3 regions of the Blautia argi genome follow, and region 3 is predicted to be linked to each of the others. Evidence: a T-box and tRNA genes for the amino acid it is inferred to sense, from the RefSeq annotation. Region 3 holds a T-box; the other regions hold tRNA genes.
What was found. A T-box is a leader RNA that pairs with one kind of tRNA and senses whether it is charged. The one in region 3 lies ahead of leuS (leucine--tRNA ligase), so its partner is inferred to be a tRNA-Leu.
Positions count from the first base shown of each region.

Region 1: it encodes a tRNA-Leu, which carries the amino acid that the T-box ahead of leuS (leucine--tRNA ligase) is inferred to sense. The anticodon was not compared.
Region 2: it encodes a tRNA-Leu, which carries the amino acid that the T-box ahead of leuS (leucine--tRNA ligase) is inferred to sense. The anticodon was not compared.

Region 1 covers NZ_CP030280.1:1,120,887-1,131,632, reverse strand. Annotated here, with positions in the region: gene DQQ01_RS05555 (DNA gyrase/topoisomerase IV subunit A) at 1-567, opposite strand, end outside; gene DQQ01_RS05550 (DNA gyrase/topoisomerase IV subunit B) at 578-2,500, opposite strand; gene DQQ01_RS05545 (phosphatase PAP2 family protein) at 2,520-3,041, opposite strand; tRNA gene DQQ01_RS05540 (tRNA-Glu) at 3,239-3,310, shown strand; gene DQQ01_RS05535 (PHP domain-containing protein) at 3,381-4,217, shown strand; gene DQQ01_RS05530 (RNA degradosome polyphosphate kinase) at 4,257-6,395, opposite strand; gene DQQ01_RS05525 (Ppx/GppA phosphatase family protein) at 6,410-7,954, opposite strand; gene DQQ01_RS05520 (patatin-like phospholipase family protein) at 7,999-8,859, opposite strand; gene DQQ01_RS05515 (hypothetical protein) at 8,888-9,139, opposite strand; tRNA gene DQQ01_RS05510 (tRNA-Leu) at 9,145-9,227, opposite strand; gene DQQ01_RS05505 (diaminopimelate decarboxylase) at 9,326-10,603, opposite strand.
Region 2 covers NZ_CP030280.1:2,691,082-2,701,827, forward strand. Annotated here, with positions in the region: gene carB (carbamoyl-phosphate synthase large subunit) at 1-3,188, opposite strand, end outside; gene DQQ01_RS13125 (carbamoyl phosphate synthase small subunit) at 3,188-4,261, opposite strand; tRNA gene DQQ01_RS13130 (tRNA-Leu) at 4,476-4,559, shown strand; gene clpX (ATP-dependent Clp protease ATP-binding subunit ClpX) at 4,738-6,165, opposite strand; gene DQQ01_RS13140 (S1C family serine protease) at 6,383-8,035, opposite strand; gene DQQ01_RS13145 (glycosyltransferase family 2 protein) at 8,147-9,061, opposite strand; gene DQQ01_RS13150 (LCP family protein) at 9,176-10,438, opposite strand; gene DQQ01_RS13155 (undecaprenyl-phosphate glucose phosphotransferase) at 10,460-10,746, opposite strand, start outside.
Region 3 covers NZ_CP030280.1:1,688,380-1,699,125, reverse strand. Annotated here, with positions in the region: gene dcm (DNA cytosine methyltransferase) at 1-402, opposite strand, end outside; gene DQQ01_RS08285 (Alw26I/Eco31I/Esp3I family type II restriction adenine-specific DNA-methyltransferase) at 399-2,045, opposite strand; gene leuS (leucine--tRNA ligase) at 2,621-5,035, opposite strand; T-box leader at 5,081-5,335, opposite strand; partial or broken gene DQQ01_RS08275 (CvpA family protein) at 5,356-7,057, opposite strand; gene brnQ (branched-chain amino acid transport system II carrier protein) at 7,202-8,515, opposite strand; gene DQQ01_RS08265 (GNAT family N-acetyltransferase) at 8,678-9,175, opposite strand; gene DQQ01_RS08260 (transcription repressor NadR) at 9,198-9,704, opposite strand; gene nadC (carboxylating nicotinate-nucleotide diphosphorylase) at 9,763-10,614, opposite strand; gene DQQ01_RS08250 (L-aspartate oxidase) at 10,611-10,746, opposite strand, start outside.

The DNA.
Region 1 (10,746 bases), 570 kb from region 3:
GCCCAGATTGTGAGGCGGAATGCTGGTTGCCATTCCTACCGCAATGCCATCTGCACCGTTTACCAGCAAATTGGGAACGCGCACAGGAAGCACCTCCGGCTCCTTCTCTGTTTCGTCAAAGTTGGAAACAAAATCCACTACGTTCTTATCCAGATCCCCCAGGTATACCTCCTGGGTGATTTTCTGCAGTCTTGCCTCTGTATATCGCATAGCAGCCGCGCCGTCGCCTTCAATGGAGCCAAAGTTTCCATGACCGTCTACCAAAGGCTGTCCCTTTTTAAACTCCTGCGCCATAACCACCAGAGCTTCATAAATAGAGCTGTCCCCATGTGGATGATACTTACCCATAGTATCTCCCACAATGCGGGCGCATTTTCTGTATGGACGGTCATAGCGGATACCCAGCTCATACATATCATACAGCGTCCTTCTTTGCACAGGCTTTAAGCCGTCCCTGACGTCCGGCAGGGCACGGGCTATAATAACGCTCATTGCATAGTCAATATATGACTTCTGCATAATTTCCGAATACTCGGTTCTGATAATATTATCCTGATTCTTCGCCATACTGTATCTCCTATATATCTAATTCCGCATCACGGGCATGCTCATAAATAAATGCCTTACGCGGCGGCACCTCTGTTCCCATAAGCACCTCTGTAACCTCTGACGCCATTCTGGCATCTTCGATTTCCACCAGACGCAGCATACGGGTTTCCGGATTTAAGGTGGTTTCCCAGAGTTGCTCTGCGTCCATTTCTCCCAGACCCTTGTATCTTTGCAGGGTAAAGGGACCTTTATGTTTTTTCCTGTAATGCTCTAACGCCTTGTCATCATAAAGGTATTCTTCCTTGCCCTTTGAAGGCATAGCCTTATAAAGGGGTGGCATGGCAATATATACATGCCCTTCATAAATAAGCTCTGGCATAAAACGATAAAACAGGGTCAGCAAAAGCGTGGAAATATGAGCTCCGTCCACGTCTGCATCTGCCATAATAATAATCTTGTCATAGCGTAACTTTGTAATATCAAAATCATTGCCATAGCCCTCGGAAAAGCCGCAGCCAAAAGCATTAATCATGGTTTTAATCTCCGCATTGGCAAGCACCTTGTCAATGGTTGCCTTCTCCACATTTAAAATTTTTCCCCGGATAGGCAAAATTGCCTGAAAGCTCCTATCTCTGGCTGTCTTGGCACTGCCCCCTGCGGAATCTCCCTCTACAATGAAAATTTCGCATAAAGAAGGATCTCTTTTTTCACAGTTTGACAGCTTTCCGTTGGAATCAAAAGAATATTTCTGCTTTGTCAGAAGATTGGTCTTTGCTTTTTCCTCTGTTTTTCTGATTTTCGCAGATTTCTCAGCACAGGCAAGCACACTCTTTAAAACGTCCAGATTTCTGTCAAAATACAGGACAATCTCCTCTCCCGTTACCTTTCCTGTGGCCTTTGCAGCGTCCTGGTTATCCAGTTTTGTCTTAGTCTGTCCCTCAAATCGGGGCGCAGGGTGCTTAATAGATACCACCGCAGTCATACCATTACGCACATCAGCTCCTGTAAAGTTGGAATCCTTTTCCTTTAAAATTCCCAATTCTCTGGCATAAGTATTCATCACAGAGGTAAAAGTGGTCTTAAAACCTGTAAGGTGGGTACCTCCCTCAGAGTTATAAATATTGTTACAAAATCCCAGCACATTTTCCCGAAATTCATTGACATACTGAAAAGCTGCCTCTACGGTAATGCCATCGCACTCCCCTTTAAAATAAACAGGCTCATGGACTACCTCGCTCTTTTTATTCAAATCCCGAATAAATCCCACAATCCCCTCTGGCTCATGATACACGATTTTTTCAGGGACTTCTCCCCGCTTATCCTCAAACACAATGGTAAGCTCCGGATTCAGATACGAGGTTTCATGAAGACGACTCTTGACCTCCGTGGAAGAAAATCTGGTTTTCTCAAAAATTTCCGCATCAGGCAAAAAATTCACCAGGGTTCCTGTAGCCTTTGTTCTTCCCAGCTTTGGAAGCAGTCCGTCCTCCAGCTCAATGGTAGGCACACCACGCTCATAGTGGTCATGATGTACATACCCTCCGGTGCTGATTTTAATATCCAGATACTCAGACAGAGCGTTTACTACTGAAGAACCAACTCCATGCAGTCCGCCGCTTGTTTTATAGACAGAATCATCAAACTTTCCGCCTGCATGCAGGGTGGTAAAAACCAGACGCTCGGCTGACATTCCCTTTTCATGCATACCCACCGGGATTCCTCTTCCATCGTCCTCTATAGTGGCAGACCCGTCCGCCTCCAGAATCACCCGAATATTTTTGCAAAAGCCGGCCAGATGCTCGTCTACTGCATTATCCACAATTTCATAAATCAAATGATTCAGACCCTTGCGGGACACACTTCCGATATACATACCAGGGCGTTTACGCACCGCTTCCAGTCCTTCCAGCACTGTAATACTGCTGGCATCATAAGTATTCTTTTTCGCCATTTTCCTTAACCTTTCTTTTTTATTTCTCCTTAACCGGTATCCTTTTCATCAGATACACCCCTGCAAAACCACAGAAAATTCCCAATATCATACCTGCAAGCACATCTGTAGGGAAATGTACGTAAAAATACAACCTGGAGATTCCCATGAGAACTGCCAGAATCAAGCTACAGATTCCAAGCCGCCGGTTCGTCAGAAGCAGAGCGCCTGCTGCTGCAAAAGAAGCCATGGTATGCCCGGAGGGGAAAGAATAATCCTTTGGAACCCGCACCAGAAGCTCTACCGTATCCTTTATCCAGCAGGGTCTGGGACGGGCAACCAGAGGCTTTAAAATTACATTTGCCAGAATAAAATCCAGTACCAATGCAAGCAATACCGCAATTCCGCAGGGACGGAATTTCTTTGTGCAAAGAAGCACCATGCCCAACAGAATCCAGAACCAGCCTGCTTCTCCCAGCATGGTAGTAAATGCCATAATTTTCGTAAGCACCGGATTTTGTATATTTTGCAGCATATCCAAAACTGCAAATTCCCATTCCATATTGTCATCACCTTTCTTTTTGTAAAGACTTCTGTATCATATCTCATTTTTCCGGTATTTTCAAACCCTTTTTCCCGGTTCTTTTATTTATTATAGTGAACATCTGTTCTGTATGTCAAGTTGGTTTTTTAATTTTTTTTATTTTTTTCAAAAAAGTGTTGACATTCTCATACATATACTGTATTATAGGCAAGTAAGGTTCGTTGGTCAAGCGGTTAAGACGCCGCCCTCTCACGGCGGAAACACGGGTTCGATTCCCGTACGAACTGTTTTTTGGGAAATACTCAGTTGAGTGTTTCCCATTTTTTGTTTTTTAAATAAAATCTACGGGAGGTTTTTATGGAAAAGCTGATTGATTTGCATGTACATTCTTCTGTTTCAGACGGCACCTTTTCCCCTGAGGAGCTGGTTGCCTATGCGCTTGAAAAGAAACTTGCCGCCTTTGCCCTTACAGACCACGACACCACAGACGGCATCAAAGCTGCCCAAAAGGCAGCAGAAGGCACAGAGCTTGAAGTGGTACCTGGCATTGAGCTTTCTACAACCTGGCACAATCGGGACGTTCACATTGTAGGGCTGGATATCAACTGGAAAAATCCCGATTTTCAGAAAACTCTTCAGGGATTTCGGGATTCCAGAGAACTGCGAAATGATAAGGTATTGGCGCTTCTACAGAAGGAAAACATTTCCATTACCAGAAAAGACATGGAAGAAAGTTTTCCGGACAGTGTCTGGACCAGGGCGCACTTTGCCAGATTCCTGCTGGACCACCACTATGTAGGATCTGTAAAAGAAGCTTTTGACCGATATCTGGGCGATCATGCAAAGTGCTATGTTCCCAGAGAAAAAGTTACGCCCATTCAGGCAATCCAGTTGATTCATCAGGGCGGCGGAAAGGCTGTTTTTGCCCACCCGCTTCTGTGCCGTTTTTCCAAGGAACGGCTGGAAAGCTTTCTCGATGTTCTGAAAAAGGAGGGACTGGACGGCGTGGAAACCATGTATTCCTCCTATACCCCTTCTGACCAGCTTCGCATGACAAAGCTTGCCAGTCATTTCGGACTGAAAAATTCAGGAGGAAGTGATTTCCATGGCTCCAACAAGCCTCACATTGACCTGGGCTCGGGCACCGGAAAACTGCAGATTCCTTATTCTGTACTGAAAGAGCTGCGTACCTGAAGACTCTCTGGTACACAGCTCCTTTTCTCCTGTTCTCATTTATTCTTCTTCCGGTGCCTCTGCTGGAACAAAGACCCGTTCATCTCCTGTATGCATCGGTATTTTTGCTTTTTCATCAGCTTCTTCACAGAAGTATTCCTGTGAATTTATCAACTGTTTTCCTCTCTTGTCAATTTTTTCATAGGTTCCGTCCGGTTGCAGAACATGGGCTTTTACATTATCTGCAAGCTGAATTTCCAGAATATGCTTTACTTCTTCTTTAATATCCTTATCCTCTACCGGAAACACGATTTCCACTCTCTTATCCAGATTTCGCGGCATCCAGTCCGCGCTTCCCATGAAAATCTGCTCCCTGCCTCCGCTGTAAAAATAGAAAATCCGGCTGTGTTCCAGATAATTCCCTACAATAGACCGCACGGTAATGTTCTCACTGACACCCGGAATCCCTGTTTTCAGACAGCAGATGCCGCGGATAATCAAATCAATCTGTACTCCTGCCGCACTTGCTGCATAGAGGGCTGCAATAATGTCCCGGTCGCAGAGAGAATTCATTTTTGCCACAATTCTTGCCCTGCGTCCCTCCAGCGCCTCCTTTTGCTCCATTTCAATAAGATGCAGGAAGCGATCCCGAAGCCAGATAGGCGCTACAGCTAATTTATTCCAGCTTTTCGGCTCAGAATAACCGGAGAGCATGTTAAACACCGCTGTGGCGTCCTCCCCGATTTTTTCCGAGCAGGTAAGAAGTCCGCAGTCTGTATACAGCTTGGCTGTAGAATCGTTGTAATTTCCGGTTCCCAGATGCACGTATCTGCGGATTCCCTCCTCTTCCTTTCGCACAACCAGAGTAATCTTACTGTGGGTTTTCAATCCCAGCAGCCCGTAAATGACATGACAGCCTGCTTTTTCCAGCTTCTTCGCCCACACAATATTGTTCTCCTCATCAAAACGCGCCTTTAATTCCACCAGCACAGTGACCTGCTTGCCGTTTTCCGCTGCCTGCGCCAAAGCTGCAATAATGGGAGAATTGCCACTGACGCGGTACAGGGTCTGCTTGATGGCAAGCACCTGCGGGTCTTTTGATGCCTGACGGACAAAATCCACCACAGGAGCAAAAGTCATAAACGGGTGATGAAGCAAAATATCCTGTTTTCGTATCTGGGTAAAAATATCCTCCTCTGCCATCATCTGCGGCACCGGCGCAGGTACATGCTGGGAAAGCTTCCAAGTTTCAAACCCCTCCAACCCATACAACTTCATAAGGAAAGTCAGATCCAGAGGTCCGTTGACGGCAAATACGTCTTCTTCCTTTACTTTAAACTCTGTTTTTAAGATTTTAAGCAGGCGGGGATCCATTTTTTCGTTGACATCCAGTCTGATAACCTCGCCCCACTGCCTTTTTTTCAACTGTTTTTGAATCTCGTTTAAAAGGTCTGCTGCCTCGTCCTCATCAATGGTTAAATCCGCATTTCGGATAATACGGTAAGGGCAGGCGCACACCACCTGATTACTTAAAAACAGCTTACCAATGTTTCTCTCTATAATTTCCTCCAGAAGAATTACAGTTTGCTTTCCATTCTTCTCTTCAGGAAGCTCCACGATTCTTGGAAGCACGGAAGGCACCTGCACAGTAGCAAATTCCAGTTCCTCTTTATCCTTTTTATTTTTCTTTGCAATCAGTGCGCCAATATTTAAAGTTTTATTGCGGATAAGAGGAAATGGCCTCGCGCTGTCCATCGCCATGGGAGTCAGTACCGGATAAATGGTTTCATCAAAGTATTTATCCGCAAAGCTTTTCTGCTCCTTGCTTAAATTTTCATGCTTTTCTACAACCACCAGCCCTGCCTTTTTCAGCCCCGGCAAGAGAGAACGATTATAGGTACTGTACTGGGTATGAATAAACTCCTTTAATACAGGCGCCAGTCTTTCAAGCTGTTCCTTTGGAGAAAGCCCTGCAATATCCGGTTTTGTATATTTTGCATGAACCATATCCTTTAAAGAAGCAACCCGAATCATGAAAAATTCGTCCAGATTAGAGGCCGTAATGCTCAAAAACTTCAGGCGTTCAAATAAGGGCAGGCTTTTATCCCTTGCCTCAGACAGCACTCTTTCATTAAACCCTACCCAGCTCAATTCTCTGTTGCGGTAATATTCCGGCTTTGTATATGCCTTAAATTCCATATGCTCACTCCTCCTTATTTCCTCATTCTTACCTTCAGTACAGGGCGGATACTGAAAATCTCTTCAAAGAAATCTGCCTGCTCTGGCAAAAGTCCTCTCTCCAGCGTCAAATCCTCTTTTGCAGAAACGGTAAGCACCAACTCCTGCTCCTTTACTGCAGCCCGGATTTCCTCAATTTTCTGTCTGTGGCTTCTATCCAGCACATTTGCCACCCGGATAATGGCTGTCAGCTTTGCTACCGTCATATAGCCCTTGCGGTCTATCTCAGATCTGGAATCTGCGCTTCCATAATACTGAAAAGGCATTTTAATAAATTTCACCATATGGGCAATCATCTTTCGTTCCTTGTGGGACAGTCCGATAATCTCCGTGGACATAATGATTTCATATGCACATTCTGAAGCATTGCTCAGACTGATATAATTGCCGCAGTCATGCAACAAGATAGCAATCTGTAAGAGCAGCCGCTCTCTTTTCCCCATACCGTGAAGCTTCTTCATGCCGTCAAAAATGGCAAGTGCATTCTGCGCCACTGCCTGGGTATGATTTTTGCTGCTCATATATCGCTTGGCAATATTTCTCGCTGAAACCAGAATGTCATTTTCAAAATTGTGCTTGCTTTTCATCAGTTTGCGTCGCTCCGCATAATCATAAGCCACTCCATCGTTTAAGTGCGTTCCCGGAAGCCACATGGTCTGTCCGCCCAGCTCCTCAATAAATACACGGTAAATAATCATGCCAGGTACCATAATCTCTGCATACTCCAGAGAAACTCCCAGCTTTACTGATACCTCTTCCGCAGAATGCGCCATCACCCATCTATATTCCTCCATAAAGGTTTCAAGGCTGATGGTTCTGCTCTCTGTCATACTCTCTTTTTTCTCAAACAGTCTTTCCGTAAAGGTATTTCCCATAAGAATAATGTGCTCTATTTTGCGATCCTTTACATGCAGCTTTTTAAAACCCAAAATCTGGTTATGTACCAGCTCTTCCACCAGGCGTTCATAATGTACGGTTTCCTTTTCCAGAGGAAGCAGAAGCTCCTTGATTCGCAGGCTTCCCATTTTAAAATTCTGAGTAGTAACAAGAGTATCCTTATCAAACAGGGAAATTTGTACATTTCCCCCTCCTACCTCCATAACTGCCGTGCCCTTCTGAATGATTTTTTCAAAAGAAGCTTCCTTTGCAGCTACGGATTTATAGCCGTAAAAGCGCTGTTCCGAGTTGCTTAAAATCTCTACCCGGATACCTGTTTTCTGATACACCTGTTCCATAACCAGCCATACATTCTGCGCCTCTTGAAGCGTACTGGTGGCACATGCCCGATACTCCTCTACCTGATATTCCTTCATAATCTCTGTAAAATCACGAAGGACACGGCAAAGCTCCTTTGCTGTAGCAAAGGTAATCTTCCCTTCACCATAGGTTTCTCTCCCGATTTCCAGACGGCTTCTCACTTCGTTTATACACCGAATCCCATTCCGCGGAGAAATTTCATAAATATCCATACATACATTGTAAGAACCTACGTCAATCGCTGCAAATGTTTTCACTCCCATAGATGGCTCCTTTCCGCCTTTGTTGCTTTTCTGCTCTCCCCTTTCTAGGAAAGAAGAAATTCCTGTAATGCTCTGCTGTTTTTCTCTGCTGTAGCATATCCCTCTTCATACAACTTTTCCAGCTTTTCCCGATTCTTCTCCACTCTGCCGATTTCCACTGGTTTTTCCGGACAAATAAGGAATATCTTTCCCTTTTTCTCTTCTTCATATAAGTAATCCAAGGTTTCATTATAATCCAGATGCCGGTTTTTCATACGCTCTACCAGCCTTGGAAATTCTCTTCCGTATCTTAAATAAGCGGCTGGCATGGCCCTATTTGGTTGTTTTCGGTATCCTCTCTGCCGTGTCAGCACCACCACCTGCTTTTCATTTCCCAGCTTTTGGGACTGCCTTACAGGAATCGAGTCTGCAATTCCCCCGTCCAGATACGGAGTGTTCTGAATCCACACTGTTCTCGCCAAAAGAGGCAGGGAACTGGACGCCCGGACATAGTGAATCCCCTTGTGCATATCTGTAATTTTCTTATATTCCGCATCTCCCGTTTCACAGTTTGTCACTGTTACATAAAACTCCGTAGGATTTTGGTCAAATGCCCGGTAATCATAAGGATTTAATTCCTCCGGAATTTTCCTGTAACACATATCAACCCCAAACAAATCTCCTGTTTTTATGAGATTTTTTACACTGCAGTAAGCTTCATCTTCCAGATAGTCTGTATTTGTTTCAAATCCTCTTCGTCTTTGCTTTGATAAAAAGCTACATGCATGGCAGGCGCCTGCGGATACGCCGATACAGGTATGAAAAGAAACCTCCCTGTCCAGAAAAAAATCCAGTACCCCCGCTGTAAATGCACCTCGCATACCGCCGCCTTCCAAAACCAGTCCAACTTTACTATTTGCTGCCATGTTTTCCCTTCTTTCTATTCACATAACTTTATTTTAGCACGAATTTTGTTATCGCAAAAGTTAAATAAATTTTACTTTTTTCAAAAAGGCACAAAACCATTCCGCCCCAAGACAAATGACACCTGTATCTTTTAACCAGTATCCTCTCATTTCCAGGCTCGCTTTTATGCGGACTATTTTCATTCAAGGATTCCTCGAAAATCGAACTTTCCCATACAGCAAAAAGGCTGAAACCCTTTATTTCACTGGATTTCAGCCTTTTCATACTTTCTTCATTCATAAAACTGCCGGCAATGGGACTTGAACCCATACGTGGTTGCCCACAACAGATTTTGAGTCTGCCTCGTCTGCCATTCCGACACGCCGGCATTTCCTAACGGAACAATAGATATTCTAGCACGACTCCCTCCAAATTGCAAGCATTTTTTTGAATTTTAATGCAATTTATTCTATTTTTTTGTTTTTTTTATTGATTGCAGTCCAGATTTTTATAAAAGTCAAAGCAGTCAAAGGTAGCAAAATAATCTTTTGGCGTTTCTGCCCTACGGATCAGCTGTATACTCCCGTCTGTTTTCAGTAAAAGCTCTGCGGATTTCAGCTTTCCGTTGTAATTGTATCCCATAGCAAAGCCATGGGCGCCTGTATCGTGAATCACCAGCAAATCGCCTTTCTCAATCTTTGGCAGCATTCTGTCCACAGCAAATTTGTCGTTATTTTCACACAAAGAACCTGTCACATCATATTTGTAATCACAAGGCTGATTTTCTTTACCCATAACCGTAATGTGATGATAAGCCCCATACATGGCCGGACGCATCAGGTTTACCGCACAGGCGTCCACACCAATATATTCCTTGTGGGTATGCTTTTCGTGAATGGCCTTTGTCACCAGGCAGCCGTAGGGTCCCATCATAAATCTTCCAAGCTCTGTATAAATTGCCACATCGTTCATACCTGCAGGCGTCAGCACCTCTTCATACACCTTTCTTACACCCTCTCCAATGGCACGAATGTCGTTGGGCTTTTCTCCCGGTCTGTATGGAATTCCTACGCCGCCGGACAGGTTGATGAAACAGATTTTTGCGCCGGTTTCCTTTTCCAGGCACACTGCCAGCTCAAAAAGCCGCTTTGCCAGCATGGGATAATACTCGTTTGTCACCGTATTGCTGGCCAGAAATGCATGGATTCCAAATTCCTCCACGCCTTTGTTTTTCAAAATACGAAATGCTTCAAAAATCTGAGGCTCTGTCATACCGTATTTGGCATCTCCCGGATTGTCCATAATGCCATTGCACACCTCAAACACACCGCCTGGATTATAACGGCAGCTTATACGCTTAGGCAGCGTTCCGATGGCTTTTTCCAGATATTCAATATGAGTGATATCGTCCAGATTAATGGTTGCTCCTAACTCATTGGCATACTGAAATTCCTCTGCCGGTGTATCATTGGAGGAAAACATAATATCTTCTCCCACGCAGCCAATGGCCTTTGACAGCATCAGCTCTGTATACGAAGAGCAGTCGCATCCAAAGCCATATTCTCTTAAAATCTGAATCAAAAACGGATTGGGGGTTGCTTTTACAGCAAAATATTCTTTAAATCCCTTATTCCATGCAAAGGCTTCCTTCATTGCCTGCGCATTTTCCCGGATTCCTTTTTCATCATACAAATGAAAAGGTGTGGGATATTCCTTTACAATTTCTTCTAACTGTTCTTTTGTCACAAAGGTCTTTTTTTCCATATATATTCTCCCTTAATGGATTTCTGTTTTTCTGATTTTTTCTGACGAACCTCATTATACGAAAATGCGCTTTGCTTTTCAAGTCATTCTCTGTCTTTTTTAATTTTTTAACGTATTGACGTATTCCCGTTTAAAATTCAAAG
Region 2 (10,746 bases), 1.0 Mb from region 3:
GCAATGTCAATGAGTTCCAGTTTCTCAATGTCTGTGTTTTCCAGACTGGTCACAAGAGCCTCTGCCGTATCCAGAGCTGTCAAAACGTTGACTCCCGTTTCAATGGCATTTCTGCGGATAATAAAACCGTCCTTTGCCTTATCTACACCCTGGGACGGTGTGTCAATAACCAAATCAATCTTATGTCCCAGAATCAAATCCATAAGATTCGGGGACGGCTGCTCAATTTTGTTGGTTCGGATTGCCTTTACGCCATTGTCATTTAACACTCTTGCTGTGCTGCGTGTGGCATAGATTTTATAACCCAGAGCCTCAAAACGTCTGGCAATAGGGATAATATCTCCCTTGTCCTCATCCCTTACTGTAATAATCATGTTTTTATGCTTTGGAAGGTGGATTCCCGCACCTAAGAAAGCCTTATAAAGCGCTTCGTTAAAGCTTTCAGAAATACCCAGACATTCTCCTGTAGACTTCATTTCCGGTCCCAGGCTGATATCTGCGCCGCGGATTTTCTCAAAGGAGAATACCGGCATCTTCACAGCATAGTGCTTTGCCTCCGGCTGTAAGCCCGGTGTATAGCCCAAATCCTTCAGCTTATGTCCCAGAATTACCTGTGCTGCCAGCGGTACAATGGGAATTCCTGTTACCTTGCTGATATAAGGTACTGTACGGCTGGATCTTGGATTTACCTCAATGACATAAACCTCTTCCCCGCACACAATGAACTGAATGTTAATCATACCCAACACATGGAGGGATTTTGCCAGTCTTCTTGTATATTCCTCAATGGTTCTTTTCGCTGTGTCGCTTATGGTGCGGGCAGGATATACGGAAATGCTGTCCCCGGAATGAATCCCTGCGCGCTCAATATGTTCCATAATACCAGGAATCAGAATATCTTCGCCATCGCACACTGCATCAACCTCGATTTCTTTTCCCTGAAGGTATTTATCTACCAGAATCGGGTGTTCCTGTGCAATACGGTTGATAATGCCGATATACTCCTCCACGTCCTTGTCGTGAATGGCAATCTGCATACCCTGTCCGCCCAATACATAGGAAGGACGCACCAATACCGGATAGCCCAGCTCATTTGCGGCTTTTTTAGCTTCCTCGGCTGTATAGACGGTATGCCCCTTTGGTCTTGGAATCTGACACTCTTCCAGAATTGCGTCAAACAGTTCTCTATCCTCTGCCGCATCTACGTTTTCTGCAGAAGTTCCCAGAATCTTCACACCCATTTTAATCAGGGCTTCGGTAAGCTTAATGGCTGTCTGACCGCCAAACTGTACCACTGCGCCGTCCGGTTTTTCAATATTTACTACATTTTCTACATCTTCCGGTGTCAACGGTTCAAAATACAGCTTATCTGCAATATCAAAGTCTGTACTTACAGTTTCCGGATTATTGTTAATAATGATGGTTTCATAGCCTTCCTTTGCAAAGGCCCAGGTGCAGTGTACAGAACAGAAGTCAAACTCAATACCCTGACCAATCCGAATCGGACCAGAACCCAGAATCAGAACCTTTTTCTTGTCTGTCTTTCCGTCTGCCTCATTCTCACCGCCGTATACAGAATAATAATATGGCGTCACTGCCGCAAACTCGGCTGCACAGGTGTCTACCATTTTGTAAACAGCCGTAATGTTCCATTTTTTACGCAACTCCTTAATTTCTTCCTCTGTCTTTTGGGTAAGCTGGGCAATAACATTATCCGGGAATTCCATGCGTTTTGCTTCTCTTAACAAATCCTCACTTAATTCCTGTTTCTTTAATCCCTGTTCCATCTCCACCAAAATAGCAATCTTATCAATAAACCAAATATCAATTTTTGTTACTGCATGGATATCTTTATAGGAAATACCTCTGCGGATTGCCTCTGCAATTCTCCAGATACGCATATCATCTACAATATGAAGCTGTTCTCTTAATTCCTCTTCTGTAAGGTCTGTAAAATCATAGGACATCAGACTGTCCACATGCTGCTCCAAGGAGCGGATTGCCTTCATCAGGGCGCCTTCAAAGTTATTACAAATGCTCATAACTTCTCCGGTTGCCTTCATCTGAGTAGTCAGTGTCCTCTTTGCACTGATAAATTTATCAAAAGGCAGTCTTGGAATTTTTACTACACAGTAGTCCAGCATGGGTTCAAAGCTGGCGTAAGTCTTGCCTGTCACTGCGTTCTTGATTTCGTCCAGCGTGTAGCCAAGGGCAATCTTTGCCGCAACCTTTGCAATGGGATATCCGGTTGCCTTAGACGCCAGGGCAGAAGAACGTGATACACGGGGATTTACTTCGATTACACAGTACTCAAAACTATCCGGATTTAAAGCATACTGTACATTACAGCCTCCGGTAATGCCAAGCTCTGTAATAATATTCAGAGCAGAAGTTCTCAGCATCTGATATTCTTTATCTCCCAGGGTCTGAGAAGGCGCCACTACAATACTATCTCCTGTATGCACACCAACCGGATCCAGGTTTTCCATATTACATACGGTAATGCAGTTTCCTGCTCCGTCACGCATCACTTCATATTCAATTTCCTTCCAGCCTGCAATACAGCGCTCTACCAGAACTTCACCCACGCGGGAAAGTCTGAGTCCGTTTTCCAGGATTTCCACCAGTTCTTCCTCATTGTTGGCAATACCACCGCCGCTGCCACCAAGGGTATAGGCAGGACGCAGTACCACCGGATAACCGATTTTATTGCTGAAGGCAATACCGTCCTCTACATTTCTTACCACTAAGGAAGCAGCAATAGGCTCGCCGATTTTCTCCATGGTATCTTTAAATTCCTGACGGTCTTCTGCCTTTTTAATGGTTTCTGAGGTAGTTCCAATCAGGCGCACATTGTGTTCCTTTAAAAAGCCCCGCTCTTCCAGTTCCATAGCCAGATTCAGTCCGGCCTGACCGCCCAGAGTGGGCAGCACACTGTCTGGTTTTTCTTTTAAAATCAACTGTTCTACGACTTCCACTGTCAGAGGCTCAATATATACCTTATCCGCAATATCCTTGTCTGTCATAATAGTTGCCGGATTGGAGTTTAAGAGTACAACCTCAATGCCTTCCTCTTTCAGAGAACGGCAGGCCTGTGTTCCTGCATAGTCAAATTCTGCTGCCTGTCCAATAACAATAGGACCTGAACCTAACATCAATACTTTTTTGATTTCCGGGTTTCTTGGCATTATTGATTCACCTCCATCATTTCTAAGAATCTGTCAAACAAATATCCGGAATCCTGGGGTCCCGGGCATGCTTCCGGGTGGAACTGCACCGTAAAGATATTCTTTCCTGTATATTTCAGTCCTTCGTTTGTCTTATCATTTACATTTTCAAAAGCCGGTACCGCAACTTCCGGATTTAAGGTTTCTGTATCTACCACATAGCCATGGTTCTGAGAGGAAATGTAAACTCTTCCGGTTTCCAGATCCTTTACCGGATGATTGCCGCCTCTGTGTCCGTATTTCATTTTCTTTGTATCTGCTCCGGTTGCCAGCGCCATAAGCTGATGTCCCAGACAGATTGCAAAAATCGGAATCTCTGATTCATACAGCTTTCTCACTTCTTTTATAATAGCAGTACATTCTTTGGGATCTCCGGGACCGTTGGACAACATAATACCGTCCGGGTCAGACGCCAGAATGGTTTCTGCAGAAGTAGCTGCCGGATATACTGTCACCTCACAGCCTCTCCTGTTTAAGGACTGTGCAATATTGTCCTTTGCACCAAAGTCCAAAAGCGCTACCCTTTTTCCGTTTCCCTCTAATACATGTGTTTCTGTGCAGGTTACCTTTTCCACTACCTTTCCGGTTGTGTATGCCTTCAGACGCGGAAGGATTTCTTCTAAATTATAGGCTGCATTTGTGGTAATCATACCATTCATGGTTCCCTTTTCTCTCAGGATCCGGGTAAGCGCTCTGGTATCCACGCCTGCGATTCCCGGTATATCATATTTTTTTAAGAAGTTCTGAATGGTATCTTCACTTCTGAAATTGCTTGGAATACGAGATAATTCCCTTACAATGTAGCCGTCCGGCCACGGTTTTAAAGACTCCTGGTCTTCATGGCAGATGCCATAATTTCCGATTAAAGGATAAGTCATGCAGACAGCCTGTCCGGCATAAGAAGGGTCTGTAAGTACCTCAAGGTATCCTGTCATAGAGGTATTAAAGACAATCTCACTAATGATTTCCTTTGTAGATCCAATGCTGGTTCCTTCAAAGACGGTACCGTCTTCCAGTATCAAAAATGCTTTCATTTTTTCACCTGTTTTCCTTTCTGATAGCATAAAGCCTTAAAATTCCCCAAATTGTAAAAAGTGTATCACAACACCTCATAATTTTCAACCTTTTCTTGTTTCAAAAGACCTTGAAAAATTTTTTTAATTTTTTTTAAATTTAGTGTTGACATTTCAAAATTATTCGTGTATTATATGTCTTGTGCTTGAGAGAGCACAGAACAACATAAGGAATGCAGGAGTGGCGGAATTGGCAGACGCGCAGGCTTCAGGTGCCTGTGGTAGCAATATCGTGTGGGTTCAAGTCCCATCTCCTGCATCTTTTGCATCTTTTTCATTTTTAACAGTAGGATATGTCCTGCTGCTTTTTTTGTTTTTCATACAGTTTTTCTTTTGCTGCGCTTACTCACAAAATATATATTTTTAAAAAGGGATTGTTTCATGAAGTACCTTTTTCTTTTCACTTCATAGAACAATCCCCCGTCTGTTCAGTTTCTTTATTTCATTTCTATCTGCGCTGGTTCCTGCCCTCTCAATAAGATTCTTGGACCGCCTGTATGGGTAATGTAATCCTTTGTAATGATTACTTCCCCAATATTATCATCTTTTGGAATCTCGTACATAATATCCAGCATATATTCTTCCAGAATTGCCCGCAACGCTCTGGCTCCTGTATGCTTTTCCATAGCCATATCTGCAATCGCCTCTAAAGCTCCGTCTTCAAACTCCAATTTGACCTCGTCAAGAGCCAAAAGTTTCTGATACTGCTTAAGAATCGCATTCTTTGGCTCTTTCAGAATCTCTACCAGCATATCTCTGTCCAGTCCGCTTAAGGTAAAGATAATGGGCATACGGCCTAAAAACTCCGGTATCATACCGAATTTTTTCAAATCATCTACTGTTACCTTTTCTAAAAGCTTATTGTCATGGTCATACTTATCCTTTAAGTCTGCCTGGAAACCAATGGAAGCTGTCTTATTCAGACGTTCCTTGATAATTTCCTCCAAATCCGGAAATGCACCGCCACAGATAAACAGGATATTTTTTGTATTTACAGTTGCCAGCGGCACCATGGCATTTTTACTGTTGGCTCCTACCGGAACCTCTACCTCACTGCCTTCCAAAAGCTTCAGCATACCCTGCTGTACAGCTTCTCCGCTGACATCTCTCTGGTTGGTATTTTTCTTTTTGGCAATCTTGTCAATCTCATCAATAAAAATGATACCGTGCTCTGCTCTCTCTACATCATTATCTGCTGCTGCCAGAAGCTTGCTGACTACGCTCTCAATATCGTCGCCAATATAGCCTGCTTCTGTAAGAGAAGTGGCGTCTGTAATAGCAAGAGGAACGTCCAGAAGTCTTGCCAGCGTCTTTACCATATAGGTTTTGCCGCTTCCGGTAGGTCCAATCATCAGCATATTGGATTTTTCAATTTCTACCTCATCTGAAATGTCTGCAAATATACGCTTATAGTGATTATAAACACCTACAGACATCACTTTTTTTGCATACTCCTGTCCGATAACATACTCATCAAGGCTTGCCTTAATCTTATGGGGGGCAGGAATACTTTTAATATCAAATACCTTAGGAGCGGTCTTTGCCTTTGGCTGCTCCTGTTTTTTCTTTACCTTCTGTCTTTGAGGAATCTGATTCTGCAGAGAGCTTAAATCAATCATGCTGATATTTGGCATATTCTTCATCAGTTCATCATAATTGATATTCGTATTGTTCATGGTATCAAAGCTTCTTTGCATACAATCTGTACAGATATGGATATCATTTGGCAGGTCAATCATTTTCCCTGCTTTGCTCTCCGGTCTTCTGCACATAAAACATATTTTTTCGTATTCATCTTTATGCTCCTTTTCACCGGGAGTATCAGACGTATTGGTTGTATCTAAAAATTCTTTATCATCCGACATATGAGTTACCGCCTTTTCCGTGTTTCCACTATAATAACATTTACTTGTGGGTATCTTATCACAAATCAAGAGCAGTCACAAGTAAACTTTTTATAAACGGTTGTTCAGATTTTCTCGCAAACGATTCACCAGTTTCTTTTACCCGCTTATACTGTCTGAACTTGACAAAATCGGGGCTGCCTCATGGGGGCTGCCCCGATTCATTCCTTATATCTTTTTAACGGTTGCCTGTCCGTCTGTTGTTTTCATTCATCTGAGCGTCTTTTTTGGCTCCCAGCTTTACTGTAATAGTCTTTTCTTTGTATTCTCCACCGTCTGCTCTTGAAATTTCAAATTCAATTTCTTCTCCGGCTTCATAATATTCCAACTGTCCTGTCAGGTTGTCATAGGTTTCCACTGCTGTTCCGTCAATCTTGCAGATAATATCCCCTGGCTTTAAGCCTGCTTCTGCTGCCGGGCCGTCCTCTACAAGGCTGTCAACAAAGACACCCACTGGCATATTATACATTTCAGATGCTTCTGCTGTTACATTTTTACAGGTAATTCCAAGATAAGCTGCTTTGTTCTCATCTTCCACCTTTTCTCTTGTCTTTCTGCTCATCAGATTATCCAGAATCGGCTCTGCCTTTGAAATCGGAATGGCAAATCCCATACCTTCTACCTCATCAGAAGCAATTTTCGCTGAATTGATACCAATAAGCTCTCCTTTCATATTTAAAAGAGCTCCGCCGCTGTTACCCGGATTAATGGCTGCATCTGTCTGAATAAAAGTGCTGTCTACACTTTCAGAGCTTACTTTTTTGTTTAATGCGCTGACATAACCGCTTGTCACAGACTGTCCATATCCCAGGGCATTTCCGATGGCTACTACCTGCTCGCCTATGGTCAGCGAATCCGAATCTCCAAGCGTTGCCACCTTAATCTGGCTCAATACATCTTCCGGAATATCGGAAATCTTTACTGCAATAACAGCAAGGTCATTATCAGAATCTGTGCCTTTAATCTGTGCCGGAACTGCAGTACCTTCGCCCAAGTCTGTGCTGTTTCCGCTGTCTTCTGTTTCTTTCTCTGCACTGGTTTTCTCTAAATCCTGAGCAGTCACTGCATTTCCCGTCTGGTCTGTAAAACATACCGTCAGACTGTTGGCTTCCTGTACTACATGGTTATTTGTTGCGATCAAAAGCTCGGCATCATTCTGTCCTACAATAATACCGGAACCGCTGTTCTGACCTTCGTACTGCTGTGTACCGAATCCAAAGTAGTTTGGAATTTCCTGTATACTGATATTTGTAATGGAAACAATGGAAGGCATTACGTTTTTTGCTACTTCTGCTACACTTGTTCCGCTCTCTGAGGTGCTGATGTTCTGTGTTGCTCCTTCGCTTCCCTGTGTGGTCCGAGTATTTTCAATTTTTGTATTCTCCTGTGGAAACATCTGATTTCCCACATAATTCACAGCCTGAAAAGCTGCTCCTGCCACAATGCCGAATACCGCTGCCGCTGCCACAACAAAACCGAATTTCTTCGCTGTTCCCATTGACTTTTTCTGTTTTGGCTTTTCCGGCTTTGGAGGAACCGGAGTAAACTGATAAGAACTGTATGCCCCCCGGTTATTCTGCTCTTCTGTATTCCGACTTTGACTCTCTTTTCCGCTCTCAGCTTCTCTTTTATAAGAGTACGCATAATAAGGATTTTCTGCAGTCGGCGCTTTTCCCGGCTCTGCAGAAAACTTTTCTGTATTGACTGTACCTTCTGTGTTAGATACTTCTCCTGCTGCTCCTTGGGCTTCTGTCTTCTCAACGCCTGTTTCTCTATTTTTTTCCGAGTCATTTCCCAATGTATTTATATCATTTCTGTATTCTTCACTCATAACGCTAACTCCCTTTCGTATCTTTCTTTTCCTTTTACGAAATTTAGTTTATCAATGAATTGTGTTCAAATTGTGATAAAAAAGAAAAGAAAACGTGAAAATCTGTAGATTTTATTCTTTTTCCCAATAAGCCTGATTCATCGTCAGATGCCTGATCCAGGAATGGGGCAAACGCTTATATTTTCTCCCCATTTTGTAACCCAGATACTTAAATCCACTGCTTATAATCAAATCCGGTATCAGCCAGGGCTTCCCCTGTTTCATCAAAAAGGCTGCCGTGCTCTTCACCAGACGAATACCTTCGCTTTCTGAAGAAACGGCTGCAAAAATCTCCGGGTGTTCTGCCTGAGAAACTGCCAGGTCAAAATTTCTGCGAAACTGCTGCACATACCCGTAATTATGAGAATGTACCACCTTCGCCTCCGCTGCATAAACCACTGCATATCCTGCCTGCATCATCTTAGCTGCCATAATCATATCTTCATTAAAAATGGTTCTGGAAATGAAGCCTCCCATTTCCTCATAAATGCTTCTTCGGTAAGCTGCACACACATTGGAGCAGAAATACGCCTTAATCCCCAGAACAGGAATATCTTCTTTTGTTTTTATTCTGCTTTTATCCGGGTAATTAAAGCTTCTGGTATACTGTTCTGCAAGTCTGCAGTCCTCTGCCGGAAGCTGTCTTGCATAAGCTGCTCCTACTTTGGAATTTTCAAATGGCCTTAAAAGATTTTCCAGTACCTTTTCGTCTGCCGGTACTGCGTCCTGGGTAAAATACAGCAAAATATCACTGTCTGTCTTTTTTGCACCCTCCCCCCTTGTTTTTCCATGGTCAAATTCTGCACAGGAAAGATGATGCACCTCCCAGTTTTCCAATCCATCCATGAAACTGTCTTTCCAAAACCGCTCTTCTGTATTCATAATCACAACCCGATCCGCTTTGCGCGTCTGACTTGTCAGCATTTCTATTAAGCTTCGGAATTTTTTATCCGGCTTATAGGTTGGAATAATTACGGTTACTGTCATTTCTAAATCTCCCTTCCACAGACAAGTTATCAAAAAACAAAAAACTGCCGGAATTGCTGTACGAAGCCGCATTTTCTGCCCTTCGTACAGCAGCCCCAACAGCCCTGCTTTTTACTACTCTCCGTCTACCTCATAACTGCCGTCATCACTGTATCCATCATAATCTTCTTCTGTATAGATATCAGACTCCTCACCTGAGGTATCATCGGAAACCTCTTCGGTTCGCTCTTTTACAAATCGCTGCCATTCTTCCTTCACCGAAGTATTTCCAAATCCTGTTTTATCTGCTACAAAGTCACTTCTGATTTTCACTGTGTCAGAAGGTTCATAAGCTTCTGACGCAAACAGGAACTCGTGCAAATACCGCACATTCACTTCCAGGGTTGTAGGAATCAGACAATCTAACCCTGTTACCGGCTTTGTCACCTCAGGTCCCATCACATAGCTTGCCGGAAAACCTATGGTTTCTCCAAATTTATAGGATAAAATACTGCTTCCCAATTTTATCAGCTCAGATTTTGAGAAGCTGGTCTGAACCATGGGGAACACTTCGTCTAGAACATTCAGCAATGTGGTTAAACTGGATTTTTTTGCTTTTTCTGCCAAAAGTCCCAGTACCCGGCGCTGTCTTTCTGTACGTCCCATATCCATAGAAGCAGTCTGTCTGATACGGCAATAAGAAGTCACCTGTACACCGTTTAAATGGTAAGTTCCATATATTTCCGCTTCATTTTCCGGTTTTGGATCCGGTATAGGAATGGGATCATAACTCGTTCCTGTTTCCTCTGAAGTGCCTTTACAATAATTATTTGTATGAATAATTTCCTGATAAGTAAGAGGAATATCCAGTCCTCCCAGACAATCTACGATTTTTGACATCGCGCTGAAATCTACGGCTACATAATCCTGAATATCCAGGTCAAGGTTGGTATTCATCATGGAAATAGCCTTTTCCGGTCCGCCGATATTAAAAGCTGCATTACACTTTTTATAAATACCATTTCCCTCAGAATCCTCATCAACTCTCATATAAGTATCTCTGTATAAGGAAACAATGCGAACTTCCTTGGTATCATTGTTAATACTGGCAATCATTTCCGTATCGCTGTTTCCATATCCACCATCGGTTGCTCTCTTATCAATGCCAAACAGGGCAATATTGGTGTATCCACTCAACACTTCATTCCCGGATATATTTTCATTCATCTGTACCTGAAGCTCCTGCTTTTCATCGTCCTTCATATCCAGTTTGTCCATCTTTTTATTAATCTGTGCATAGACGAACAAAGCGCCAACCAAAAGCAGCAGTACAACGATTTCCACGCCAAACAGAATCTTGCGTCCTATGTGTCTTTTCTTTTTCTTCATCTTAGACATTTTTGTTCCCCTTTATCCTTACTAATAAGCATTCTTGTTAATAAAGCCTTTGAATACAGTCAAAAACAGTATCTTTATGTCCAGTCCCAGTGTCCAGTTTTCTATATAATATAAGTCATACTCAATTCGCTTTCGAATAGAAGTATTTCCGCGGTATCCGTTGACCTGTGCCCATCCGGTCAGCCCAGGACGCACCTGATGTTTAATCATATATCTTGGAATCTCTTCCTTAAATTTTTCCACAAAAAACGGGCGTTCCGGCCTTGGTCCCACCAGACTCATCTCTCCCTTCAGTACATTAAAAAGCT
Region 3 (10,746 bases):
AAAGTAAGTAGTAATCGTATAGCTTGGTTTATTGTAGTCAATCCGACCATATAGGGTTGTTCGACCGCCTGTTTGCGTTATCCGTTTCAGCCTCTTGGATTTCTCTACTGTTTCCACTGGAATATTCTTCCAGTTTCCTCCAGGCGGTACAGACTTTATCATTTCCAAATCCAAATCACTCAGTTTAAAAGTGGTATGGTTCAACAAAAGCCCCTGAAAAAGTGCCATATATTTTGCGGTTATTCCTTTGGAAACATTCTTATCAAATTTGCCAAGTTCCTCAAGAAAACTGTCTATTTTCAGCTTTCCACTAAGGATACCATTCCCTTCATCCTCTGTCATTTGAGGAAGAAGATTCTTTATCGCATCTGTATAATCTCTAACATATTTATTCCTGTTCATTTCTCTTCTCCTCTATATGCTAAAATACCATACGCTTTATATGCCAATTCTTCTATTTCCTCAAGAACTAAATCATTCTGTTCATTCAGAAATATCCTTGTAAGCATAGAAATCTCTTTTAATTCCGGTGCTTCTACAGGAATCGGAAAGCAGTCAATCTCGTAATTGTTGACATGATTATTGCTGCTTGTCAATTTGAATAACCAGTTTATTATTTTGGTATTGAATAAGCCTAACAGCGTATATATATCTATTCCATATGGGTTTTCTCCTACAGATATAAAATTACACGAATTTCCTAATACACAATTTTGGGGAGCCAATGCAAAAGTCACACGCCTCTCCTTATTCATATTCGCGATTTGCTGGCATATAATTCTCTCCTGTTCAATATAGCATTTCTTTTTTGTTGTATTGACAAATTCAACTGCCACAAATTCGTTTTCTGATGCAGCCAGTAAATTGTAATAACCAATATTCCTGCCTCTTATCAGCGGATAGCCTGTATTCATATGAACAATATTATGCTTGTTTGCAGTTAAATCCAATTCTCCTCTTAAGTTAGTTATAAAAGAAAGCTCCTTAACAACCGGAAACTGCCTTAGCTTCCGCAAAATCTGATATTCTTTTGAAAAAACCGCAACAATCGCATTTCCAGTATTTTCGTTCAAAATATCGTTTATTGTAACTTCTGCAATATCTCCTGGGTTCTTACAATAATCTTTAACAATCGTTACCTTATCTGTTTTACTGCCCTTTTGTAAAAAAATGGAACTTAAAGCCTGCTGGGCATCTATGTATCCGCTGCCTTCTCCAATCACCTTTACAGAAATTAATTTGTTATCTTTGAGTATATGTGTTCTTAACTTTGTACACATCTTATCAGACATTATGGAAGAGGGAATCAACAGACTGACAAATGCGGTTTCATTTGCATATTGGTCAATAATTTCTTCCGCAAATAATTTATATAAATTCAAAATCCCTTCTGTGGAATATCTGAAACGTTTCTTTACTATTTTTGAAATTGCGGAATACTTGTCTTTGTCCCTATAATACTCCTCTTTATTTCCGTAATGTCCACGCTCAGCTTTTAGATTTTTAAAAGGTGGATTTGTAACAACAATGTCAAAGCCGTTTCCTACAATCTCCGGGGGGAAAATTTTGTTTATATCAATATAGACCGGTTCTGTTGCTGTTACGTCAATTAACAAACCGTTTCCTATGTGTTGTTCAAAGTATTCTTCTGACAACTGAATATTCCAAAATACCCTGGATATTTCCCTCAAAGATTCTTTATATCCATTAAGAGCATCTGTATTTACATCTGCAACATAAAGATTATCCAACATAATTTTGGCATTCTCTTTATTAATTCCAGTAGCTTTAACAGCTTTGATGTATGAAAAGACAAAATTTCCCGCACCAACACATGGTTCTAAAAAACGATAGTCATATAGTTTTTTTGTCGGATTTTTATCCTTGAGATGTTCAACCAGTTCCCTCATCATCGCATCTGTAAGCTCCAAATCCGTATAATAGCTTCCCGTTCTCTTTCGTGTCAAAGCATCCATTTTTGTTTCAATGCGCCTGCTTCTTTTACTTAAGGAAGACCATAACTCTTTATATTGTGTATTGTTCATACAACTCTCCTTTATTTCTGCAGATTTATTCAAGCTTATATCCACAAAACGCAAAAAATCCGAGGCCTGGATTTATGTCCAAATCCTCGGAAAATTGGGTAAAATAAAGCTTTTATTCCTAAAACATATTCTTTATTATTTCAAGTGCAATATTCATTCCTGTTTATGCTCCACCTTCAATACCTCTTCCAGATAGCTCCTGTCAAGTTATATGGACATCTTCAATCGTTGAAAATAAAAGCATTGTGTTCACCTCAAATTCATTATACTTAAGCCTTTCAAAACACGCAATATATAATTTTATTATAACAGAAAAAACTCCAAACCTCAATTTTAAAAACCTGTTACGATATTTTGCGTTATTCTACAGTACCTTTTCTTTTAAGAAAATTGTCCGTAAATTTTGATTTTAAGCGAACTTTTCAATATTTCCAAGCACTTTATAGCAAATGCTGCTCAAGTCGGATTCTGTTTCGATCCACCTCATCTGACAGGCATACGCCCTATAGATAAGAAAAAAGATGTCCTTATTCCTATAAATAGGAGAAGTCCATCTTTTTTCTTATCTGCACTGCTTATTTCTGCACAATATTAATTATTTTCTTAGGAACATAAATTTCCTTCACGATAGTTCCAGTCAGCTTATCTGCAATAGCTTCCTTACCTGCTGCAATCGCCTCTTCCTTTGTAGCATCTGCGCTGATGCATACAACAGCTTTTGTCTTACCGTTAATCTGTACAGGAACCTCGATTTCATCGTCTTTCATAGCTTCTGCATCTGCCTTTGGCCACTGTGTATGGAAAACAGAATCTTCATGTCCGTATTCCTGCCACAGTTCTTCTGAAATATGAGGGGCAAACGGTGCCAGAAGCTGTGTAAAGGTTTCGATGGTTTCTTTATCAATACCGCCTGTTTTCTTAGCCATTTCAATAAATTTGTTATTGTACTCCATAAATCCGGAAATAACCGTATTTAAGCTAAAGCTTTCCAGACGCTGTGTAATATCAAACACCAGCTTGTGACGAAGTTTCACCATTTCCTTTGTTGCTTCCACATTTGCTTCCTTGCTGTCCATAGCCAACTTCCAGAAACGATTTAAGAAACGGTAAACACCATCAATACCTCTGTCGTCCCATTCTGCATCTAATTCCGGCGGACCTACAAAGAGTTCGTAAAGTCTTAAGGAATCACAGCCGTAATCTCTTACCAAATCGTCAGGAGATACCACGTTTCCTTTGGATTTACTCATTTTAATACCGTTCTTTCCAGTAATCATACCCTGGTTAAATAACTTGGTAAACGGTTCATCAAAATCCACAACCCCGATATCATGCAGGAATTTTGTATAGAAACGGGAATACAGAAGATGCAGTACCGCATGTTCTACACCGCCGATGTACATATCTACCGGCAGATATTTGTTTGCTTTTTCTTTAGATACCAGAGCCTTGTCATTTTTGCTGTCTACATAACGCAGGAAATACCAGGAAGAACCAGCCCACTGCGGCATGGTGTTTGTTTCTCTTTTGGCCGGCGCGCCGCAGCAAGGACAGGTTGTATTCACCCATTCATCAATACCTGCAAGCGGGGACTCTCCTGTGCCTGTAGGTTCGTAGGATTCTACCTCCGGCAAAGTCAACGGAAGCTGATCTTCCGGCACCGGTACGTTACCGCAGTTCGGACAGTGAATAATCGGAATTGGTTCACCCCAATAACGCTGACGGGAGAATACCCAATCACGCAACTTGTAATTTACTGTCTTGCGTCCGATTCCCATTTTTTCAATCATAATAGGCGCTTCCTTTTTCAGTACTGCAGATTCCATACCATTCCAGTCACCGGAGTTAATCATGGTACCGGAAGCTTCTGTATAAGCTTCTGTCATATTTTCAATTTCTTTTCCGTCTTTGGCAATAACCTGAATAATCGGAATATTGAATTTTGTAGCAAACTCAAAATCACGGTCATCATGAGCAGGTACACACATAATCGCACCTGTACCGTAATCTGCCAATACATAGTCAGACAGCCAGATAGGCATCTTTTTACCGTTTAATGGATTTACTGCATAGCTTCCTGTAAATACACCTGTTTTTTCCTTATCCTGCAGACGATCTACATTGGATTTCATAGAAGCATCGTAAATATATTTTTCCACAGCTTCTCTTGTTTCATCAGTAGCCAGCTCTTTTGCCATAGCATGCTCCGGCGCCAGTACCATAAAAGTTGCTCCATGAAGGGTATCCGGCCTTGTGGTATAAACTGTAATCTTTTCTTCTCTTCCTTCAACCGGGAAATCTACCTCTGCACCATAGGACTTTCCAATCCATTCTGCCTGCATTTTCTTTACTTTTTCCGGCCAGTCCAGTTTATCCAGGTCATCTAAAAGACGGTCTGCATATTTGGTAATTCTCAGCATCCACTGACGAAGATTTTTCTTTGTAACCTCAGAACCGCAGCGTTCACATTTACCGTTTACAACCTCTTCATTAGCCAGACCTGTTTTACAGGAAGGACACCAGTTAATCGGGAATTCCTTTTCATAAGCTAAACCTTCTTTAAACATCTTCACAAAAATCCACTGTGTCCATTTATAAAAGGCAGGGTCAGTGGTATTTACCTCTCTGTCCCAGTCATAAATAGCTGCAATGTCATTAATCTGTCTTTTAATATTGGCAATGTTGTCTGCTGTGGATTTTGCCGGGTGAACACCCATTTTAATAGCATAGTTTTCTGCCGGAAGACCGAAAGCGTCCCAGCCCATTGGGTGAATCAGGTAATATCCCTGCATCATTTTAAAACGGCTCCAGACATCAGAGATAACATATCCTCTCCAGTGTCCTACATGAAGGCCATTTCCTGAAGGATACGGAAACATATCCAGACAATAGTATTTCGGTTTTTTTCCGTCATCTACGTTTACCGGGTGTTCCTCCCAGTTTTTGCGCCATTTCTGTTCAATTGCCTTATAATTATAAGGTACTGCCATGTTTTTTTCCTCCTTTGAAATAAAAATACCCCTCCGCCTCCTAATGCTAGAGGCGAAAGGGTTTCTTTTCCGTGGTACCACTCTAATTCGCGGATTCATTCTGTCCGCGCACTCTTTTTTTCTGTAACGGGAAATCCCGCCCGTATCTACTTTTCACTGGCTTCAGTCTGTTCAATCCGGGAACTCTGAGGCGAGTTGGGAATCCTGCATACCTGCCTTGCACCACCCGGCAGCTCTCTTGCTTTTCGTTTTAAACGCTTCTATGCGGTGTTTCTTAATACTCCTCTTCAACGCTTTTCCTTATAAAGCTACTACACATTTTACTCAGTGATTACCTCTTTGTCAACCCCTGTCTGGGTTTTTTCTGTCTGCTCCTTCTGGTCATTTCCCAAAGAAAGTACAGAACAGATTTTATCTCCCGGCAGGAAATTCAAGCTTAATCCATCTCCCGGATTATAGGTAATAATCTCCGGAAATTCTGTAACCGGAACATCAAAAATCAAAGGCATCTCCAGCTCTTCGGCATTTTCCTCCGGTGTGGTGAGTATCAGATCCGTTCCCTCAAAGGTAATGTAAAAATGAGAGTTTCCTTCAATGACTGCCTGAGCAATTTTCTCAATTTTACCGGTAATACGATAATCACCTTCTTTACCATCAGGCTTTTTGCCTCCACCTTCAGCCAGCAGCTTTTCATAATTTTTCTCACATTCTTCCACAGTATCTCCAATGGCAACTGTCTGGTATTTCTGCACATTTACCATAGCATATTTCTTAACCAGTCCTGCACCGTCCTTTAATGCCATAAAATACGTCGGCTGATCGGAAATATTCAAAAGCAGCGGGAAAGCTGCCGTATATTTTAAGTTCTGTACCTGCCCTTCTGCAGAATCCATGGCTGAACGCTCCTGTGCACCGTCACATACATAATATCTGGTTTCCATGGTTCTCTGATTCATCAATACAAATCCTACATTTGATTTGTCACCACTGACAGAGGTAACACCGGTGTATACCCAGACATCATCGTCCAGTGTCAGGTAATTGAAACCATCTGTTGTTTTCAGACAGCCTTTCTGTCCCAAAACACTGTTCAAAAATCCGTTTTTCAGCATACCATGATAATTATACAGCTCTAAGAGAAGGTCTGAAGGATAAGCCCTGTCCACCCATTTCGGACAATCCTCAATTTTATATTCTGTAGTTTCTCCTGTCTGAGCATTGCACAATACCACTTTTCCAATGGTCTGACCTCCGAAAAGCCCAATATTAAATTTCTTCACCGGACAAATCCAGTAAGGAGTTCCGTTATCATCAATTTCAAAGCTTAACTGGTCAAACATATAGGTAGGATACTTAAACCGCAGATGACGGTAAATATTCCGGTTAAAATACTCAGACTCTGAATATTTTATTGGTGTATCCAGCTTTACAAGTTCTGTATTCTGCGTCGCCATATCAATACGGATATAGGCAGGAATTCCTTCCTTCTGATTCGTCAGCCATTTAATGCCACTGGCATAAACCAAAGGGGAAACACGGTAAGGCTGCTCCTGATAATTAATCTGGGAATACAGGCTGCTTACCTCAAACTGAGATACCATATCTACCATGCTTCCCATTTTTTCTGTTGCCTAAAAGCTCTGCTGATTCTTTATCCAGAAGAGGAATCTGGTCATAGCTGATCTCCTTGATATCCTCTGTAAAATCCCGCTCTTCCGGTGTCACCAGCTTCTGATATTTCCTGGCATTCACAATAGGAGAGGATAAAAGAGAACCTGCTGCATATACGACAACGATTGCCAGAATCACAAAAACTCCGAACTTCAGTACCTTGTTTGACCGAAGCTCCTGTACACTGGAAATTCTCTTCCTGATTGCGTAGAGAATCATTATGGCTGCAACTAAAGCTCCCAGAAAGAACCAGAAACCGCTTTCGTGAATGTTGATTGCCGGCAGTGTCACATAATAATACAAAAACGCCAACACCAGCAACGTCAAACCTGCTGCTATTTTCTTCTTCATAGTTTTACCAACCTTTCCAAGCAGATTTTCTGCTTTGTTCCCCATTGTATCATGCCTGTCTGACACTTTCAACAACCCTTGTTCAAGTTCCTATAAAGATTTTATAAAAAGCGCCTGCTATTCTACAGACGCTCCTATTCTTTCTCAGGTTTTCTTTTTTACAACCGCTCCCAGTACTGCCCCACACACCGCAGGAACAATCCACCCCAGATGCAGATGATAGAAAGGCAGTTTACGCCCCCAGTCCGTCAGAACCCCGAAGGTAATGCCAATACTGTCCATGGCATTTAAAAATGCCACTGCAAATGCTGCGGCCATACTGAGAATATAAACCATTTTTTTATCTCCAATCCACTTCTGTCCAAAGGAAAGAACAATCAGTACGATTAAAACCGGATAAATCATCATTAATATCGGCTGGGAAACAGCAATAAGGTAAGAAAGTCCTACATTGCTTACTGCAAAGCTGAACAAACACACCACAGCTGTTATTTTTCGATAGGATACAGAAGGTATCAGTTCATGGAAATAATCTGCAAAAGAAGTAGTCAATCCAATGGAGGTAGTCATGCATGCCAAAAACACAGATGCACCCAGCACAATTCCACCCACAGGTCCCAGAAGATCTCCTGCCACTGCGCTTAACAGAATGCCTCCATTTTCAAATGATGTATGTGTTGTAGCACCGATATACGTCAGCATATAATAAACCACACTTAAAATCAGAACTGCTCCGATTCCGGAAACAATGGTATATTTTACAACATTTTTCCGTTCCTTCACCTGAAATCCAGTGACTGCATTGATAATAATAATCGCAAACACAGGTCCTGCCGGTCCGTCCAGCGCATTATAGCCTTCAATCATTCCTTTAAAAAAGGCGATGTTTCTGTATTCTCCTACAGCTTCCTTTGCTGCTCCATATTGCAAGGTATTTCCTGATTTGTCAGAAAAAAGACAGACCAGAAAAATCAGAGTGATACTGATAATCAAAATCGGTGTCATATATTTCCCGATAATGTCTACGATTTTACCCGGATTCCCGCTGAAATAGTAAGTCAGGGAAAAGAATACTGCCGTTACCCCAAGAGAAACCAGCCATACATACTGCTGAGGCACATAGGGGCGAACCGCCAACTCATAAGATACGCTTCCTGTTCTCGGAAGCGCAAAAAGCGGTCCAATCAATAAATAAACCGTAATGGATAAAAACAGAGAAAAGTGTCTGCTTACAAGGTCGCCCAGATCCATAATTTTGTTCCCCACCAGCACCACTGCAACAATTCCAAGCAAAGCAATCCCTGCATCAGTCAAAATAAATCCTACAAGAGCCGGTAGGTAGTTTTCCCCTGCCTTCTGTCCCATTGCAGGAGGAAAAATCATATTGCCTGCTCCAAAGAACACAGCAAATAAAGTTAAGGTTAAAGACATCATCTGCCTTATTTTGAGTTTTTCCATTGGTTAATCTCCCATCTTTTTTCCGTCAAACTTGACGGTATCCTAGTCATGCAAACCTTTTTATCTTATCATCATATGGAAATATACACAACAAAAAACGTCGAATTTCGCAAAAAAGCTGCTGTATGCCGCTTTATGGAAGCTATATACAGCAGCCCTATTCTATTTTGAAAACTCTCTTCTCATATCATACCATACTGCGTTTCCATGCTCTGACTGAGAAACGCCGAAATTATGAAAGCCATGACTTTCATAAAAAGGAATCAAGTGTTCCTTGCAGGTAAGAATTACTCCCTTTTTCCCTCTCTGCCTGCTTATCTCTACCATATATTCCAACAAACTTCCCGCAATTTTCCGGTGCCTGTATTCTGGCAGTATATCTAAGCCAAATACTGTCTGATAAGCCCCTTCCGGCTTATGCAGACTGGCATTATGGTACAGTTCGTCCGGAAGGCTCGGCTTATCTGTGGTTCCTCCGTTGATAAATCCTACGACCGTTCCGTCTATCTCAGCTACAAAAAAATTTTCCAAAAAGGTTTCCATGCGTACCCTGATTTCTTCCTCTGATGCTGCCTCTGCTTTTGGAAAGCACAGGGCTTCTATCTTTGCCAGAAGAGCTGCTTCCTCTTTTCTGGCTGTCCTTATTTCTGGTTTTAACATCTTTTCCCCTTCTTTTCTACTTTCAGTCTTTGCAGATACCTGATTTTTTTAACGCTTCCTCTATCATATCCAATATTTCCTCGCTGTCCGCACTGACTGTATGGCAATGGTGACCAGAAGTAAGATTTGTAAGAGGCCTGGATTTTCCGGTTCGGATATCCTCTAAAAACTGCTTTACCTGACGCCGGGAACTGATATTCAACACTGCCCTTAATTCTCCGTACACCTCATGCTGCACAAAGACATCTTCTACTGTTCCACCACAGTCTGCCACAATATTCAGTTCTTCTTCTATTCGTTCATCCGTATGACAAACGGAAAAAATCCTGGTATATTTTTGAGGATGGCAACAAATATATCCTCTGTTTGTAGAAAGAATATCAGAATCTGCTGCCCTTAACAGAGCAATATCCTGTACAATTACCTGTCTGCTCACATGAAAAAGCTCTGCAAGTTTTGTTCCTGATACTGGCGTATCACTTTCCGAAATATACTTCAAAATTTCTTTTCTGCGTGTTTCTCCAACCATGCTTTATACCCTTTCTTCACAAGACCGAAGCTACTCATCTTTTTCTGAATTCCATGGATTAAATTTCACGAAGATTTTTCAGGGAAAGATCCAGAATCGGAGATGAGTGTGTCAAAGCTCCGCTGGAAATATAGTCTACACCAATAGAAATCAACCTGTCAATATTCTCTTTTGTCACATTTCCGGAACACTCTGTTTCTGCGCGGCCATCAATAAGTTCCACAGCCTTTTTCATGGTTTCCGGCGTCATATTGTCCAGCATAATAATATCTGCGCCTGCCTCTACAGCCTCCTTTACCATATCCAGAGTTTCTGTTTCCACCTCAATTTTCCGTACAAAAGGCGCATATTCCCTTGCCATTTCAATGGCCTGACGCACGCCGCCTGCTGCTGCTATGTGGTTATCTTTTAATAAGATTCCGTCAGAAAGATTATATCTGTGATTGTATCCGCCGCCTGCTTTCACTGCATATTTTTCAAAAATTCTCATATTCGGAGTTGTCTTCCTGGTATCCAGAAGTTTGATTTTACTCCCTTCTAAAAGATCTGCAATCTGTCTTGTATAGGTGGCAATGCCACTCATTCTCTGAAGATAATTCAGCGCTGTACGTTCGCCGGAAAGTAAAACGCGGATATCGCCTCTTACCACTCCCAGAAGCTGTTTATTTTTTACTTTTTCTCCGTCTTTTACATAAAATTCCACTTCGGTATCTTTGTCTAATAACTTGAAAACCCGTTCAAAAACAGCCAGTCCTGCAACAACTCCGTCCTGTTTACAGATAAGCTGCACCTCTCCCTGTTTCGCTTCCCTCATCACTGCATTCGTGGTAATATCTTCACTTGTAATATCTTCCTGTAAAGCCTGTCTGATTAAATGATCTGCATTTAAATTCATAGTAATGTCATTCATTTTGCCTGTTTCTCCTTTTCTATTTCCTGTAAAATTTCCTGTTTGTAAATCTCTGTCAGATTATCTATCTGTATGCCTTCCTGCGCTTGCTGGCACAAGGTATCAAAGACATCTGTTTCTTCAAATTTTCTG